Thalassobaculum sp. OXR-137: one gene and its partners. The protein of the gene in region 3 interacts with the protein of the main gene of each other region in a pairwise test. Links are inferred from orthologs where the notes say so. Each region holds a gene or a part of one and is shown on either strand. Other genes may lie near its edges.

Region 1 (3,066 bases), 2.5 Mb from region 3 along the record:
TACCTGCTGCGCCATGGCGAGAGCGAATTCAACGTCCACTTCTCCAAGACCCGCATCGATCCGGGCATCGAGGATCCCGCCCTGACCGAGACGGGCCGGGCCCAGGCCGCTGCGGCCGCGGAGCATCTTCGGGACCTGCCGATCCGCCGGGTCGTGGCCAGCCCCTATCGGCGGACCCTGCAGACCGCCGAGATCGTCGCCGGCCGGCTCGGCCTGGCCATCGAGATCGAGCCCCTGGTCCGCGAGCGCTGCTGGTTCGTCTGCGATGTGGGGACGCCGACCTCCAAACTGCGCCAGGACTGGCCGTCCCTCTCCTTCGGCGACCTGCCGGAGCGGTGGTGGCCCGACGGCGGCGAGAACGAGGAAGAGCTCGGCCTGCGCTGCAGCGCCTTCCGGGAGAAGCTGGGCGCCGAGACCAACTGGGACGACACCGTCTTCGTCAGCCATTGGGCCTTCATCCGCGGATTGACCGGCATGGCGGTGCCGAATGGTACCCTGCTTGCCCTGCACCGGGGGCTGGCCGCCACTATTGTCCACACTTCCCAGTCGTGTTAGCGAAGCGCAGCTAATTCTGTCCGCAAGCGGACGCTAGACCCGGGATCCTTCATGTCCGACACAAACCTCGCCACCGACCCGAATACGATGCAGGCGACGTCGATGCCGCTGCAGATCAATGCGCAGTACATCAAGGACTTCTCCTTCGAGAACCCGCGCGCGCCGGCCAGCCTGCGCCCGCAGTCCTCGCAGCCGCGGATCGACGTCAACGTGGACGTCCAGGCGTCGAAGGTCTCCAAGGACGAAGAGCTGTTCGAAGTCGTCCTGAAGATCACCGCCACCGCGAAGGTCGAGAACGATCCGCTGTTTCTGGCGGACCTGACCTATGCCGGTCTGTTCACCCTGCAGCCGATGGACGAGAACTCTCTGCACGCCGTCCTGCTGGTCGAGTGCCCGCGCCTGCTGTTCCCGTTCGCCCGCGCCATCGTGGCCGACGCCACCCGCGACGGCGGGTTCCCACCGCTGCTGATCCAGCCGGTCGACTTCGCGTCGATGTACCGGCAGAGCAAGGACTCCGCCATCGGCACGCCGGTCGCCTCGGCCTAAGCCGCGATATAAGTATCTGAATTAAAATATAAAGCCCGGTCGGACAGCGCTCCTGCCGGGCTTTTTTCAGGACCCGGCGCCGTTGAGCCAGAGCGGGCTTTTCAGCTTCTCCAGGAAGGCTGCATGGGCCGCCGCCTCCTCCGGGCTCGGCGCATGGGGTCTCGGCTCGCGGTACACCCGGTCGATCCGCTCGATCGTCTTCGGCCCGTCTCCGGTCGCGGCCGCCCCCCGGTTCTCCTCGGCCGGCGGCGCCATCAGGTCGGGCTGCCGCCCGCCGATCAGCTCAAGATAGACCGACGCCAGCAGATCGGCGTCGATCAGCGCGCCGTGAAGCGACCGGTTGGAATTGTCGATCTCGAAACGCCGGCACAGGGCGTCCAGGCTCACCTGAGCACCCGGATATTTGCGGCGGGCCATGGCGACCGTGTCCAAGGCCCGGGCCATCGGGATCGGCGGACGACCCAGCAGCTGGAGTTCCTTGTTGAGGAACTTCATGTCGAAGCTGGCGTTGTGGATCACCAGGGTCGCGTCGCCCAGGAACTCCATCACCTCGTCCGCCAACGCGGCGAAGACCGGATAGCCGGACAGGAACTCCGCCGACAGGCCGTGGACCCGGAAGGCCTCCTCCGGCATGTCGCGCTCGGGGTTGAAGTAGTGATGCAGCGTGCGTCCGGTGGGGACGTGATTGATCAGCTCCAGACAGCCGATTTCTACGACCCGGTCGCCGGTCTCAGGGTCGAGACCCGTCGTCTCCGTATCGAGCACGATTTCCCGCATGCAGCCCTCTTTCCGTCCCCGAGCCCGCGCCGGAGCCCGGTCACCAGCCGTTTCACCGACCGCATGGTATAGGCCCGGCCGAGCCCCGTGTGAATCACCCGGTCGGCCCGGCGGCGCTTCTCCGCGTCCGGCATCTGTTTCGCCAGGATACTTGCCAGGCGCTGTGCCGTCATCCCGGGTCGGGCCATCACCCGCTGGCGCTGGATGAAGCCCGGGGCGCTGACCACGGCGACAAGGTCGCACAGGAGATGGCTGCTGCCCTCCAGCAGAAGCGGGACGTCGAGAACCACGATGGGCCGGCGGTGCCGGCGGGACTGTCTGAGAAACCGGCGGGTGCGGGCGCCGACCAGCGGATGGACGATCGATTCAAGCCGCCTCAGGGCGACCGGATCCCCGAACACCCGGGCGCCCAGGGCCGGCCGGTCCACCGCGCCCTCGCGCACCGCCTCGGGAAACGCCGCGGCGATCGGAGCGACCGCCTCGCCGCCAGGCCGCATCATCGCATGAACGACCGCGTCGGAATCATGCAGCGGAATGCCGAGCCGTCGGAACATGTTGGCCGTCGTGCTCTTGCCCATGCCGATGGAGCCGGTCAGACCGACGACGATCATCGGGCGAGCACACCATGGGTCCGCAGGAACTCCAGAAGCTGCAGCAGGGGCAGGCCGAGGACCGTGAAATAGTCCCCCTCCACCCCGGTGAAGAGCTGCGCGCCGAGGCCTTCGAGCTGATAGGCGCCGACCGAAGCGAACACGTCTTCCCCGACAACATCCAGATATCTTTCGATGAATTCGTCCGAGAGCGGCCGGACGCGCATGGTCACGCTGTCCATCGCATGCCAGATCCGGCTGCCGGCACGGGCGACCACCACGGCGGTCACGAGCCGGTGGGTCTTGCCGGACAGGGCCTTCAGCGTGGCCTGGGCATGGTCGCGGTCGACCGGCTTCTCGAACCAGACCCCGCCGCAATCCAGCATCTGGTCGGAACCGATGACCAGGGCGTCCGGGTGCTTGCGCGAGATCGCAATGGCCTTCAGCTCGGCGAGCACGGTGGCCACATCCTCGGTCGTCGCATTCTCCGCGCGCAGGCTGTCCCGCACCGACCCCTCGTCCACGCCGGGGACGTCGATGGTGAAGGGCACGCCTGCGTTGCGCAGCAACTCGGCGCGGAACCGGCTGCCCGAGGCGA
Region 2 (2,964 bases), 130 kb from region 3 along the record:
CAGCACGTGGCCGCGAGTGTATTTGTGATCGTCCGGACCCGCCGGGGTCAGCAGCCCGTCCCAAAGCCGCGGCGAGATCATCCGCGCCGCCGGCTCGGTCAGCGCCGGAGCGGCCGGGTCGATGCCGATATCGACGACCCGGATGCCGCCGCACAGCCGGCCCCCCGGATGCAGCAGGTGGCCGGGTTTCAGACAGTGAAAGGTGACCGTCAGGTCGGCCGGACAGGCCGTGCCGAGGACCTGGCCGGTATCGCCGTGCACGCCGCTGGGCACGTCGACGGCGACGACCGTCAGCCCGCCGCCCGCCGACCGCGTGGCGGCCCGGTCCAGCACCTCGGCGGCCACGCCCTCGACCGGGCGGGTCAGTCCGGCGCCGAACAGCGCGTCCACGAAGATCTCGGCCGACTCGACGCGCTCCGCCGTCAGCATTTCGATCGGGCCGTCCCAATAGGCCGCCGCTTCCGCCGCATCGCCTGTCAGCCGGTCGCGGGCGCCGAGCAGCGCGACCGTGACCTCCCAGCCATGAGCGCGCAGGTCATGGGCGATGACGAACCCGTCGCCGCCGTTGTTGCCCGGTCCGCAGGCGACCAGCACCCGGCCCGGCCGAAAGGCCCGGCGGATACGGCGCGCCGCCCCCTGCCCCGCACGGAGCATGAGGGTGAACCCGGTCGTTCTCTTTTCAATGGTGAACCGATCGCAGGCGCCCATCTGCTCGCAGGAGAGCAGAGTATCGCGCGTCGTCGGACCCGTCTCTGTCGGCCATGTCATGCCGACAGTGTAGGGAATTGGGGCGAGTGATGGGACTCGAACCCACGGCCTCCAGAGCCACAATCTGGCGCTCTAACCACCTGAGCTACACCCGCCACCGGGCGCCGAACCATCTCGGCTCGGCGGAGGCGTTTGTTATTCCAGCCCCGCCCTGGCGTCAACCTAAATGCCGAGGCCGACCTCCTTCAAATACGTTCCCAGCTTCTCCACCGCCCCGTCGAGCACCGGGTCCTGCTTGGCGAAGCAGAAACGGATGTAGTTCCGCGGCGCGCTCTGCGGGTCGAGATAGAAGGCGGAGACCGGGACGGCGGCCACCCCGGCATCGGTCACCAGCCGGCGGCAGAACCCCTCGTCCGTCTCCGCGTCGTAGAGATGGGCGGCGACGTCGACGAACAGGAAATACGTGCCCTGGCAGGTCACCGGCGCCAGGCCGATGGAGGTCAGGCCCTCGGTCAGCCGGTCGCGGCGCCGCGCCATCTCGTCGCGCAGCCCGTCGAAATACGAATCGTCCTGGTTCAGCCCGAAGGCGACCGCGCGCTGCAGGTTCGGCGCGGTGGTGAAGACCAGGAACTGGTGCGCCTTGGAGATCGGTCCCAGCAAGTGCTCCGGCGCGGTGACGTAGCCGACCTTCCAGCCGGTCAGCGAGAAGGTCTTGCCGGCCGAGCCGATCCGCACGCAGCGCTCGCGCATGCCGTCCAGGGTCATCAGCGGGATATGCGGGCGGCCGTCGAAGGCCAGATGCTCGTAGGCCTCGTCGCACAGGGCGTAGGCGTCGTACTTCTGGCAGAGATCGGCGATCGCCGTCAGTTCCTCGCGGCTGTAGACCTTCGAGGCCGGGTTCTGCGGATCGTTGACCACGATCATCTTGGTGCGGTCGCTGAACGACGCCTCCAGGGCCTCCAGGTCGAGCTTCCATTCCGGCGGGGTCAGCCGCACCGGGCGCGGAATGCCGCCGGCCCGCCGGATCATCGGCAGATAGCAGTCGTAGAGCGGCTCGATGACGACGACCTCGTCGCCGGGCTCGATCAGCGCCAGGAAGCAGGCCGCCAGCGCCTCGGTGGCGCCGGTGGAGACCATGACCTCCTTCTGCCAGTCGACATCGAGGCCGTAGAACCGCTTGTTGTGGGCGGCGACCGCCTGGCGCAGCTCGGGCACGCCCATCATCGGCGGATACTGGTTCGGCGGGTCGTACAGCGCCTTGGAGGCCTGCTCCAGCACCGGGTCCGGGCCGCGGTCGTCGGGGAAGCCCTGGCCGAGATTGATCGCCTTGTGCTCGATGGCGAGCCGCGACATCACCTCGAACACCGTGGTGCCGTAGGAGGACAGGAGCGAATTGGCGGCCTTCATCGGGCGGTCCCCCGTGCGTCAATATGGGTCGCGCGGTTTAGCACCGGGGGACGCGGGCGGCAACGGGCCCCGGAGATCCCCGCACCGCTAGCGCACCGCCGCCTCCAGATACTCCACCAGCCGGGCCTCGGCGGCGGAGAATTCGTGGCCTTTGCGCCAGACCAGGCCAATCTCCATCGGCGGCGGCGCGTCGATGATCGGGACCCATTCCAGCCGGCCGCCATCCAGCGACCAGGGGCGGAACAGCATCTTTGACAGGATCGTCACCCCCTGCCCCGTGGCGACCATGCTGCGCAGCGCCTCCAGGGACGTGGTCTCGAACAGCACCTTGGGCTCCAGGCCGGAGGCGGCCAGGTATTCGCGGGACGAGCGGTCGGCCTCGTCGATCTGGTAGAGCACGTAGGGGTACTCGATCACGTCGGCCCGGCTGACCGTGTCGCGGCTCGCCAGCGGATGGTTTGTCGCCACCCAGGCGCCGCGCGGGCTCTGGAACAGGCCGCGATGCTCCAGGTCCGGGGCGTTCGACAGGTTGGAGGTCAGCAGCAGCGCGATATCCACCGTGCCGGACAGCACCTGCCGCTCCATCTCCTCGCGCTCGCGCTCCAGAAGCTGGACCTTCACGTTGGGGAACGCCCGCTGGAACCGGGCCAGCGGCGGCACCAGGAAGTAGCCGGCCCCGGCATTGGTCACCCCCAGCTTGACCGTTCCCTCCACGTCGGTGCGGTCCGGGTGCATGTCGGCGACCGCGTCGGCGACCGCCGCCTCGATGTTGCGGGCATGGGCGATGAAGTTCTGCCCCTCGCGGGTGAGCGCCACGCCGCCGACCCGGCGCTCGAACAGGGTGACGCC
Region 3 (4,151 bases):
ACGCACGCCGTTATAGAGCGGCGATGGCTCCTTGCGCGCCAGCTCGGTGATCTCCGCCCCCCGGTAATAGCCGCGCTGCTCGAAGTCCCAGCGCTTGCAGGGCGGCGCGAAGGCGTTGCTTTCCAGCGAGAATCCGAGAATGGCGATACGTTTCATGGTGGGCCCTTGGGTACGTGAGGTTTATCCCGACCTCATCACCGAAACGCCGCCAGGGCAATCCACGGAAACCGCCTAAAGATCCTTCACGTAGTCGATCCCCGGCAGTGCCTTCACCGCGCCGCGCAGGCGGCTCGACACCTGGTAAGCCTCCGGCAGCTTGATGCGGACGTCGCCGCGGGCGGTCGGGACCACCACGTGGATGCGGCCGCGGCCCCTGCCCTCGTTCTGGATCAGGCTCTTCAGCGTCTCCAGGGGCGAGGTGTCGTGCAGGAAGATCTCCAGCCCGGCGGCGGTGCGCTCCACCGCCTTGTCCAGCGGCTCCACCGAGGAGGCCAGCAGGCGCAGGTTGTCGTCCTCGATCCTCGCGTCGGCGCGGACCAGCAGCGGCTCGCCCGAATCCAGCAGATCCCGGGACGCGGCCAGCACCTCGGAGAACATGGTGACCTCGAACACGCCGGTGCGGTCGGTGAGCTGGGCGAAGGCGAAGCGGTTGCCGGACTTGGAGGTCCGGATCTGCCGGCCGACCACAATGCCGGCCAGCACCAGCCGTGTCTGTCCGCCCTTGCGCGCCGCCGCCGCCTGGGCCTCGGTGGAGGAGACCACCTCCAGCCGCGCCAGGCTCTCGGCATAGGCGTCGAGCGGATGGGCGGAGAGGTAGAAGCCGAGGGCGTCGAACTCCTCCTTCAGCCGGTCCATCTGCGGCCATTCCGGACGGCGCTTCAGTCGGATGTCCTGTTCCTGCGGAGTGCCGCCGTCGACGGCGAAGAGGCTCACCTGGTTGGACTTGCGCTCGCTCGCCGCGAGGCTGACGTGACGCACGACTGTCTCAAGGCTTTCAAATAGTTCCGCGCGGTTCTTATGAAGTTGATCGAAGGCACCGGCGCGGACCAGATTCTCCAGCAGACGTTTGTTGACCTGGGTCGGGTCGGCCCGGTCGGCGAAGTCGGACAGGCTCTTGAACGGGCCGTCCGCCTCGCGCATCTCCACCAGCGCGTCCATGGCCGAGCCGCCGACATTCTTCACGGCGGCAAGGGCATAGCGGATGCCGTAGCGGCCGTCCTCCAGCTTCTCGACCGCGAAATCGCGGCGCGACTTGTTGATGTCCGGCGGCAGGAGTTCGATCTTAAGCTTCTGCAATTCCTGACGGAACACGTTCAGCTTGTCGGTGTTCCCCATGTCATAGGTCATCGACGCGGCCAGGAACTCGACCGGGTAGTTCGCCTTCAGATAGGCGGTGTGATAGCTGACCAGGGCATAGGCGGCGGCGTGGGACTTGTTGAAGCCGTAACCGGCGAAGGCGGCGATCTGGTCGAAGATGCCGCTGGCCTGACCCTTATCCACGCCCTGCTCGACGGCGCCGTTCACGAATTTCTCGCGCTGGGCGTCCATCTCCTCCTTGATCTTCTTACCCATGGCCCGGCGCAGCAGGTCGGCGCCGCCCAGCGTGTAGCCCGAGAGCCGCTGGGCCGCCTGCTGCACCTGCTCCTGGTAAATCATGATGCCGAAGGTCTCCTTCAGCACCGGCTCCAGAACCGGGTGCATGTAGTCCGGCTGCTCCTCGCCGTGCTTGCAGGCGATGTATTTCGGGATGTTGGCCATCGGGCCCGGCCGGTACAGGGCCACGAGCGCGATGATGTCCTCGAAGCGGTCAGGGCGCAGGCGGCGCAGCACGTCGCGCATGCCCGAACTTTCCAACTGGAACACGCCGGTGCTCTCGCCCTTGGCCAGCATGGCGTAGGTCGGCCCGTCGTCGAGCGGCACCTGGGACAGGTCGATCTCGATCCCCCGCTCCTTCAGGTGATCGACGGCCCGCTGCAGCACGGTCAGCGTCTTCAGGCCCAGGAAGTCGAACTTCACCAGCCCCGCCTGCTCGACCCATTTCATGTTGAACTGGGTGACCGGCATGTCGGAGCGCGGGTCGCGGTAGAGCGGCACCAGATGGTCGAGCGGCCGGTCGCCGATCACCACGCCGGCGGCGTGGGTCGAGGAGTTTCTGTACAGCCCCTCCAGCTTGAGCGCGGTCTTGATCAGGTTGGCGACGTTTTCGTCGGCGTCGCGCTGCGCCCGCAGCTCCTGCTCGGTCTGCAGCGCCTGTTCCAGGGTGACCGGATTGGCCGGATTGTTCGGCACCAGCTTGCAGATCCGGTCGACCTGGCCGTAGGGCATTTCCAGGACCCGGCCGACGTCGCGCAGGGCGGCACGGGCCTGGAGCTTACCGAAGGTGATGATCTGGGCGACCCGGTCGCGGCCGTATTTCTCCTGCACGTAGCGGATCACCTCGTCGCGGCGGTCCTGGCAGAAGTCGATGTCGAAGTCGGGCATGGACACGCGTTCGGGGTTCAGGAAGCGCTCGAACAGCAGCCCCCAGCGCAGCGGGTCCAGATCGGTGATCAGCAGCGAATACGCGACGAGCGAGCCGGCACCCGATCCGCGGCCCGGCCCGACCGGGATGTTCTTGGCCTTCGCCCATTTGATGAAGTCCGACACGATCAGGAAGTAGCCGGGGAAGCCCATCTGCTCGATGATCCCGAGCTCCATCGCCAGCCGCTCGCGATACGGCTTCGCCGCCTCCTCGCGGGCCGCCGCGTCCATCTCGGGGGTATAGACATGCGCGGCGAGCCGGCCTTCCAGCCCCCCCTCGGCCTGGGCGCGCAGTTCCTCGGCCTCGGTGCGGCCGCCCTCGGTGTCGAAGCGCGGTAGAATCGGCGCCAGCTTCTCCGGCATCACCGCGCAGCGCCGGGCAATGACGAGAGTGTTGTCGAGCGCCTCCGGCAGGTCGGCGAACAGCTCGCGCATTTCCTCCGCCGTCTTGAAGCGGTGATGCGGGGTCACGCGCCAGCGCTTGGGATTGCCGATGGTCGTGCTCTGGGCGATGCACAGCAGCACGTCCTGGGGCTCGTGCATGCCCGGATCGGCGAAGAACACGTCGTTGGTCGCCACCAGCGGCAGATCGCGGGCATAGGCGAGGTCGATCAGCGGTCCCTCGATCCGGTTCTCGTCCTCCAGGAAGTGGCGCTGCAGCTCGATATAGAGCCGCCCCGGGAACAGGGCCTCCAGCCGCGTCAGCATGGCCTCCGCGTCGGTGCGGCGCCCCTCCAGCAGCAACCGGCCCAGGCCGCCCTTCAGGCCGCCCGTGAGGGCGATCAGGCCGTCGGTGCGCCCCTCCATGTCGTCCAGGGAGATCTGCGGCGCCTCCTCCCCCGTGCCGTCGAGGAAGGCCCGGCTGACCAGGCTCATCAGGTTGCGGTAGCCGGCCTCGTTCTGGGCGATCAGCGGGAGCTGGTCCGGCAGCACGTCGCGGCCGCCGACGACCCGCAGGCCGCGCTGTTCGGTGTCGACCGGCCGGCGGATGTTGAGCTGCACGCCGACGATCGGCTGCACCCCCTCGCCCGACGCCGTCACCGCGAATTCCAGCGCGCCGAACATGTTGCCGCTGTCGGTCATGGCGACGGCGGGCATGTTGTTCTGCTTTGCCAGCTTCACGAGCTGCTTGGCGTGAATCGCCCCTTCCGCCAGGGAATAGGCGGAATGCACACGGAGATGGACGAAATCGGCGTGGGTCATGCGGGGGCCTCCGGAGGGAACACCGATCTTCCCATACCGCCCGGCGCGGTGTCACGGCGAACGTCGAAACCGACGGCGGACGGGTCCGCCGGGATCCCGCCACCGCACAACCGGGCTCGGGAATCGCCGGAGGCCCGCAGGCCTAACCCCTTGCTGCCGCGGCGTTGTACGCTCGCTCAGTCTGTCGAGAATATAGTTAAAATACGCGCTAAATCACTATAATTGAATTGATTTTTTGACGAGTCAGGCGGCCAAGTTAAGACAGTTTTAAGTCTGTTCGGGCAAGGTACACGTCCTGACTAGGGAGGTGTTTGCCGACATGTCCGTCGCAGAGCAATTGGAACCGTCCACCACACCGAACGATATCCAGTCGGTTTTTCGCGCCCATGTCGCGTACCTGCGCGGCGAGCCGGGCGGGCGCCGCTGCA

The links. Proteins that work in one complex are often made in the same cells at the same time.
Region 1: the proteins of dnaE (region 3) and dnaQ interact in binary tests that used the Escherichia coli proteins (3 or more experiments, as listed by UniProt). The link is inferred for Thalassobaculum sp. OXR-137 from one-to-one orthologs.
Region 2: the proteins of dnaE (region 3) and T8K17_RS17130 interact in binary tests that used the Escherichia coli proteins (3 or more experiments, as listed by UniProt). The link is inferred for Thalassobaculum sp. OXR-137 from one-to-one orthologs.

What each region holds. Positions count from the first base shown.
Region 1 is NZ_CP139715.1:1,055,618-1,058,683, forward strand. The notes cover bases 24-3,022. They hold dnaQ (DNA polymerase III subunit epsilon), read right to left. Parts: upstream 1,879-3,022; coding sequence 1,168-1,878; downstream 24-1,167. Other genes in these bases: T8K17_RS04930 (histidine phosphatase family protein), read left to right, coding at 24-555; secB (protein-export chaperone SecB), read left to right, coding at 607-1,101; coaE (dephospho-CoA kinase), read right to left, coding at 1,812-2,489; T8K17_RS04950 (nucleoside triphosphate pyrophosphatase), read right to left, coding at 2,486-3,022. In the rest of the region: more of T8K17_RS04930, read left to right, coding at 1-23; more of T8K17_RS04950, read right to left, coding at 3,023-3,066. UniProt on the Escherichia coli protein: DNA polymerase III is a complex, multichain enzyme responsible for most of the replicative synthesis in bacteria. The epsilon subunit contain the editing function and is a proofreading 3'-5' exonuclease.
Region 2 is NZ_CP139715.1:3,702,140-3,705,103, reverse strand. The notes cover bases 24-2,920. They hold T8K17_RS17130 (aminotransferase), read right to left. Parts: upstream 2,116-2,920; coding sequence 931-2,115; downstream 24-930. Other genes in these bases: T8K17_RS17125 (LysR family transcriptional regulator), read right to left, coding at 2,203-2,920; T8K17_RS17140 (NAD(P)H-hydrate dehydratase), read right to left, coding at 24-654. In the rest of the region: more of T8K17_RS17140, read right to left, coding at 1-23; more of T8K17_RS17125, read right to left, coding at 2,921-2,964. UniProt on the Escherichia coli protein: Shows aminotransferase activity with methionine and histidine as substrates, and to a lesser extent also with phenylalanine.
Region 3 is NZ_CP139715.1:3,569,066-3,573,216, reverse strand. What follows is about bases 32-4,115. They hold dnaE (DNA polymerase III subunit alpha), read right to left. Parts: upstream 3,724-4,115; coding sequence 232-3,723; downstream 32-231. Other genes in these bases: T8K17_RS16505 (pentapeptide repeat-containing protein), read left to right, coding at 4,043-4,115; T8K17_RS16515 (M81 family metallopeptidase), read right to left, coding at 32-156. In the rest of the region: more of T8K17_RS16515, read right to left, coding at 1-31; more of T8K17_RS16505, read left to right, coding at 4,116-4,151. UniProt on the Escherichia coli protein: DNA polymerase III is a complex, multichain enzyme responsible for most of the replicative synthesis in bacteria. This DNA polymerase also exhibits 3' to 5' exonuclease activity. The alpha chain is the DNA polymerase catalytic subunit.